2 regions of the Streptomyces sp. NBC_00259 genome follow, and region 2 is predicted to be linked to the other one. Evidence: riboswitches for the same ligand, from Rfam matches in the RefSeq annotation. Region 2 holds a riboswitch; the other holds the start of a gene.

Region 1 (3,401 bases), 4.4 Mb from region 2:
GCCCATGACGCGCACTCGGCGCGTGAGGCCGGTGAGCGGCTGCGCAGGGACATTCTCGAGGCCACGCGGCTGACCGGTTCGGTGGGCCTGGCCGGATCGAAGATGCTGGCGAAGATCGGCTCCGAGCAGGCCAAACCCGACGGGCTGGTGCTGATCGAGCCGGGCACCGAGCGGGAACTGCTCGGCCCGATGCCGGTCCGGACCCTGCCCGGGGTGGGGCCGGCGACCGGTGAGCATCTGCGGCGGGCGGGCATGACCACGGTCGCCGAGCTGGCGGAGGCCGGCGAGGACGAGCTCGTACGGTTCCTGGGGAAGTCGCACGGGGCCGCGATCCACCGGATGGCGATGGGATACGACGACCGGCCCGTGGTCGCCGAGCGGGACGCCAAATCGGTGTCCGTCGAGGACACGTTCGACGTTGATCTGCACGACCGCGTGCGGATCAGGACGGAGGTCGAGCGTCTCGCGGACCGCTGTGTGCGACGGTTGCGCGGGTCCGGGCACTCGGGGCGGACGATCGTGCTGAAGGTGCGGCGGTTCGACTTCACGACCCTGACGCGGTCGGAGACGCTGCGCGGGCCCACCGACGACCCCGCGGTCGTGCGGGAGGCCGCGGCCCGGCTGCTGGAGGCGGTGGACACCACGGGCGGAGTCCGGCTGCTGGGCGTGGGGGTGAGCGGGCTCGCCGACTACACGCAGGAGGATCTGTTCGCTCAGGCCGCGGCGGGGGAGAGCCGGGACGACGAGGCGGACACAGGTCCGGCGCGGGAGCCGGCGGGCGAGGAGCCGCAGGAGCACCAGGAGACGCCGGCCCCGGCCGAGCGGCGCTGGTCCGCGGGCCAGGACGTGCGGCACGCGGAGCACGGTGCGGGATGGGTCCAGGGCAGTGGGCTGGGACGTGTCACCGTCCGCTTCGAGGAACCGTGGTCCGTGATGCCGGGGCGGGTGCGGACGTTCGCCGTGGACGACCCCGATCTGGAGCCGTCGGAGCCGCTGCCGCTGGTGCGGCAGCCGCCGGATCAGTCGTCGTGCCCGGCAAGCCGGCCGAAGTCGCGGTCGCCCGCCGGTCCCGTGGCGGGGCCCGGCTTCCCGGCGGCGTCGTCGGAGGCCGAGGGAGGGGAGGTCGGCTTCTCCGGCGGAGCGGGCAGGTCCAGACCGTAGTGGTGGTACAGCTGCAGTTCCTGATCGGGGGAGAGATGCCGGCCGACACCGAAGTCGGGTGCGTCCTTGATCAGGGCGCGCTCGAAGGGTATGTGGAGGCCGTCCCCCTCCAGCTCGCTGGGCTCCAGCGGAACGAACGCGTCACGGCTGAACAGCCCGGTGCGCACCGCAGCCCATTCCGGAACGCCCGTCGCGTCGTCGAGATACACCTCGTCCACGGTCCCGATCTTGGCGCCGTTGCGGTCGAAGGCCTTGCGGCCGATCAGGCTGCGCGGATCGATTTCGGTCTGCACGGTCCCTCCAACAGGTCGCAACGGATTACTGAATACTACGAAAGTGCACATCTGGGGCGTCGGCCACTCGACGGTCCCGGACGAGACGTCGCTGGTACGCTGGCAGCGGCTGCTGACCCCGTGCGGGAGAGCGCACCGGCGAAGGCCGGAGCCGCCGAAGGAGCAAATCCTCCCCGGAATCTCTCAGGCCCCTGTACCGCACGGACGAGGTCACTCTGGAAAGCAGGGCGGGCGTCGGACGGCATCCGCTCTCACCGACGGTGAAAGCCGGACCGCCCGCGGGGCGATCCGGTGAAGCTCTCAGGTTGAGATGACAGAGGGGGAGGCCGTCCGGGCACCCGCGCCGTGGTGCCCCTCGAAGGTCGTAACGACCAGGAGGCCTCCGCAATGACCGCCAACCGCATTCCGCTCTCCCAGCTGGAGCGAGGCACCCCCTTCGAGCAGCGCCACATCGGGCCCGACATCGAGGCCCAGGCGAAGATGCTCGCGCAGGTCGGCTACGGCTCGCTGGACGAGCTGACCGCCGCCGCCGTACCGGACGTGATCAAGAACGCCGAGGCCCTGGGGCTCCCCGAAGCCCGCACCGAGGCCGAGGTCCTCGCCGAGCTGCGCACCCTCGCCGACCGCAACAAGGTCCTCGCCCCGATGATCGGCCTCGGCTACTACGGCACGTTCACGCCGCCGGTCATCCTGCGGAACGTCATGGAGAACCCCGCCTGGTACACGGCGTACACGCCGTACCAGCCGGAGATCTCCCAGGGCCGCCTCGAGGCCCTGCTCAACTTCCAGACGATGGTCGCCGATCTGACCGGGCTGCCCACCTCCGGCGCCTCCCTGCTCGACGAGGGCACCGCGGCCGCCGAGGCCATGTCCCTGTCCCGCCGGGTCGGCAAGGTCAAGGGCGTCTTCCTGGTCGACGCCGACGCGCTGCCGCAGACCATCGCCGTGATCGAGACCCGCGCCGAGCCGACCGGCGTCGAGGTCGTCGTCGCCGATCTCAGCGACGGCATCCCCGCCGGGATCGCCGAGCGCGGCGTCTTCGGCGTGCTGCTCCAGTACCCGGGTGCCTCGGGCGCCGTCCGCGACATCAAGCCGGTCATCGACCAGGCCCATGAGCTCGGCGCGATCGTCACCGTCGCCGCCGACCTGCTCGCGCTGACCCTGCTGACCTCGCCCGGCGCGCTCGGTGCGGACATCGCCGTCGGCACCACGCAGCGCTTCGGCGTCCCCATGGGCTTCGGCGGACCGCACGCCGGCTACATGGCGGTCCAAGACAAGCACGCCCGCAGCCTCCCCGGCCGCCTCGTCGGCGTCTCCGTCGACGCCGACGGCAACAGGGCCTACCGTCTCGCCCTGCAGACCCGTGAGCAGCACATCCGCCGCGAGAAGGCCACCAGCAACATCTGCACCGCGCAGGTGCTGCTCGCCGTGATGGCCGGCATGTACGCGGTCTACCACGGTCCCGAGGGCCTGAAGGCGATCGCGCGCCGCACCCACCGCTACGCCACGATCCTCGCCGAGGGCCTGCGCGCCGGGGGCGTCGAGCCGGTGCACGGCGCCTACTTCGACACGCTGACCGTCCGGGTTCCCGGCAAGGCCGCCGGCATCGTCGACGCCGCCCGTGAGAGCGGTGTCAACCTGCATCTCGTGGACGCCGACCATGTCTCGATCTCCTGCGACGAGACCACCCTGCGCGCCCAGCTGACCGCCGTCTGGTCCGCCTTCGGCGTCGACGGCGACATCGAGGCGCTCGACGCCACGGCCGTCGACACCCTCCCGGCCGCGCTGCTGCGCAACGACGACATCCTCACCCACCCGGTCTTCCACGCGCACCGCTCCGAGACCGCGATGCTCCGCTACCTGCGCAAGCTCGCCGACCGCGACTACGCGCTGGACCGCGGCATGATCCCGCTCGGCTCCTGCACCATGAAGCTGAACGCGACGACC
Region 2 (3,401 bases):
GGGACGTACGGCGCGCCGTCGATCTCCAGGGTCGGCAGGTCGAGGCCGGGGCTGTCGGGGCCGCCGCCGTTGGGCAGGGGCACCCAGACGGCGCTGCGGGCCAGCACCTCGACGAGGCGGCCACCGGCCGCGGGGTTGCCGACCGAGGCGGCGAGCACCTCTTCGAGCTCATTGGCGGGCCATGTCGTGTCCACGTGCGTTCCCTGCTTCCCCGTCCGGCCCCGTGGGGCCGTGATGTCCTGCGCAGCAGGGTAACGGGCACGGACGCGGCCCCGTCCCGGGCGCCCGCTTCCGGGGCTCCGGCCCGCGAACCCGCTCCCGGCCCCTGAGCCCGCTCGCCGCGTCCCCCGCGGGCGCGGGGAACGGGCGAGGCAGGCCACCGTGGCCGCATCCCCCGTCGCCGGACGGCTCCAGCCGGGTCCGTCCGGCGATGGGGATCGAACGCTCCGGTCAGGGCGCCTCGGTGAAGGCGATGCGGGAGAGGGCCGAGGCGCCCTCGCGGTCCAGGAGGACCGCGGAGGCACAGCCCGCGGGAAGGCGGCCGCGCTCCGCGTCGCGGATGAGGCGGCCCACCGCGCGCCGGTGGCGGGCGAAGGCGTAGCCGGAGACGCCCCGGCCGCGCTCCCGCTGGCCCGCGCGGGCGACGTCCGGGGTCACGTCCAGCAGGAGGAGGTGGAGGGCACGGCCACGGCGGCGGGCCTCGCGGGCCAGCCAGCGCCGCACCCAGGACTGCGTCCCGCAGTCGTGGACGACCACGCTCGCTCCGGAGTGCAGTGCGCGCCACAGCCCGGCGTAGTGGGCCAGACGGACGAGCGGGCGGTAGACGGCGTACGGCAGCCGCCGTGGCATCCAGCGGGCCCAGCGGTCGCGGGCGTCCTGCGAGTCGATCCCGCCGCCCTCGGCCGTGCGCCGGATCAGCGTGGACTTCCCGCTTCCGGGCAGCCCGGAGATCACCACCACGTCCCCGCGGCCGAAGGCGAGCACGCGCGGGCCGCGCCCGCCCCGTTCCCGCAGGTCACGCACGACCGGCGTGTCCGTGGCGACACCCAGGAGCTCGCGCCGTGGCGCACCCGGCCGAGCCGGAACTCGTGGCCGGGCGGGCACCCCGGCCGTCGCCGGATACGCACCGGTCCGATGCAACGTCATCACTCTCCCCCTGTCGGGTCTGACGAGACCCTGCCCAAGAAGCTTAAAGAAAAGGTAATGACCAACAAGTGATTTGCCGATCAGGGCGCCCGTGCAATGATGTCCGCGCAAACTGCATACCGGCCGCTTGAATCCGCGCGGGAGAGTCCTGGCCACTGTGTGGGCCGGGCGCCGAAGGAGCAAGTCCCTCCCTTGAATCTCTCAGGCCCCGTACCGCGCGCGATGAGGCAGATCTGAAAAGCGGGCCGCAGCTCCTGTGGCTCCACCCAAGGTGCAAGTCGCGATCACCCGCATATGTGGTCGTGATGAACCTCTCAGGTTTCGATGACAGATGGGGAGGATCGTCCTCGCCAGTCATGCCCTGGGAGCCCCATCCATGAGCAACGCCCCCCGTCTCACCGCCCTCGATGCCCTGCATCGCTCGCTGGGCGCGACGATGACCGATTTCGCCGGCTGGGACATGCCGCTGCGATACGCGAGTGAGCGCGACGAGCACAACGCCGTACGCACCAAGGCCGGTCTGTTCGACCTCTCCCACATGGGCGAGATCACCGTCACCGGGCCGCAGGCCGCAGCCCTGCTGGACCACGCGCTGGTCGGGAACATCGGCGGCGTCGCCGTCGGCCGTGCCCGCTACACGATGATCTGCCGTGAGGACGGCGGCATCCTCGACGACCTGATCGTCTACCGCCTCGGCGAGACCGAGTACATGGTCGTCGCCAACGCCTCGAACGCGCAGATCGTCCTGGACGCCCTCGCCGAGCGGGCGGGCGGCTTCGACGCGGCTGTACGCGACGACCGTGACGCATATGCGCTCATCGCCGTACAGGGCCCCGAGTCCCCCGGCATCCTCAAGTCGCTCACCGACGCCGACCTGGAGGGACTGAAGTACTACGCGGGCCTCCCCGGCACCGTCGCCGGCGTCCCCGCCCTGATCGCCCGTACCGGCTACACCGGCGAGGACGGCTTCGAGCTGTTCGTCGAGCCGCAGCACGCGGAGAAGCTGTGGAAGGCGCTGACCGAGGCGGGAGAGCCGGTCGGTCTCGTCCCCTGCGGTCTGTCCTGCCGCGACACGCTGCGCCTGGAGGCGGGCATGCCGCTGTACGGCAATGAGCTGACCACCTCGCTCACCCCCTTCGACGCGGGTCTGGGGCGGGTCGTGAAGTTCGAGAAGGAAGGCGACTTCGTCGGGCGTGCGGCTCTCGAGGCCGCCGCCGAGCGTGCCGCGGACAACCCGCCGCGCAAGCTCGTCGGCCTGATCGCCGAGGGCCGCCGGGTGCCGCGCTCGGGCATGTCCGTGGTCGCCGGCGGCGAGGTCGTCGGCGAGGTCACCTCCGGTGCCCCGTCCCCGACCCTGGGCAAGCCGATCGCGATCGCCTACGTGGACGCGGCGCACGCCGAAGCGGGCAGCGAAGGCGTGGGCGTCGACATCCGCGGTACCCATGAGCCGTACGAGGTCGTGGCGCTCCCCTTCTACAAGCGCCAGAAGTAGTCACTCCAGCAGCTTCAGCAGCCCCCATCAGCAGCACTCCCCCGCGTACAGGAGAATTCAGGTCATGAGCAACCCCCAGCAGCTGCGTTACAGCAAGGAGCACGAGTGGCTGTCGGCCGCCGAGGACGGCGTGTCGACGGTCGGCATCACGGAGCATGCGGCGAACGCCCTCGGCGATGTCGTGTACGTCCAGCTCCCGGAGGTCGGTGACACGGTGACCGCGGGCGAGACCTGCGGTGAGCTGGAGTCGACCAAGTCGGTCAGCGACCTGTACTCCCCGGTGACCGGCGAGGTCGTCGCGGCCAACCAGGACGTCGTGGACGACCCGTCGCTGGTGAACTCCGCCCCGTTCGAGGGTGGCTGGCTGTTCAAGGTGCGCGTCGCGGAGGAGCCGAAGGACCTGCTCTCCGCCGCCGAGTACACCGATTTCGCCAGCTGACCAGACCCGACCGTAGGGATCGCGTGATGTCGCTTCTCAACACCTCTCTCCACGAGCTCGACCCGGATGTCGCCGCCGCCGTCGACGCCGAGCTCCACCGTCAGCAGTCCACCCTGGAAATGATCGCCTCGGAGAACTTCGCCCCGGTCGCGGTCATGGAGGCACAGGGCTCCGTCCTCACCAACAAGTACGCCGAGGGCTACCCGGGCCGCCGCTACTACGGCGGCTGTGAGCACGTCGACGTGGTCGAGCAGATCGCCATCGACCGCATCAAGGAGCTGTTCGGCGCCGAGCACGCCAACGTCCAGCCGCACTCGGGTGCCC

What was found. Region 2 has a riboswitch for glycine ahead of gcvT (glycine cleavage system aminomethyltransferase GcvT). Riboswitches for the same ligand answer to the same signal wherever they lie in the genome.
Region 1: it holds a riboswitch for glycine, as region 2 does, so the genes downstream of both, gcvP (aminomethyl-transferring glycine dehydrogenase) here and gcvT (glycine cleavage system aminomethyltransferase GcvT) in region 2, are expected to answer to the same signal.

What each region holds. Positions count from the first base shown of each region.
Region 1 covers NZ_CP108080.1:1,102,898-1,106,298, reverse strand. Annotated here, with positions in the region: gene OG766_RS04945 (DNA polymerase IV) at 1-1,161, shown strand, start outside; partial or broken gene OG766_RS36715 (PRC-barrel domain-containing protein) at 1,308-1,505, opposite strand; glycine riboswitch at 1,568-1,663, shown strand; gene gcvP (aminomethyl-transferring glycine dehydrogenase) at 1,842-3,401, shown strand, end outside.
Region 2 covers NZ_CP108080.1:5,497,605-5,501,005, reverse strand. Annotated here, with positions in the region: gene OG766_RS25025 (enhanced serine sensitivity protein SseB) at 1-194, opposite strand, end outside; gene OG766_RS25020 (AAA family ATPase) at 451-1,146, opposite strand; glycine riboswitch at 1,275-1,372, shown strand; gene gcvT (glycine cleavage system aminomethyltransferase GcvT) at 1,523-2,638, shown strand; gene gcvH (glycine cleavage system protein GcvH) at 2,703-3,077, shown strand; gene glyA (serine hydroxymethyltransferase) at 3,104-3,401, shown strand, end outside.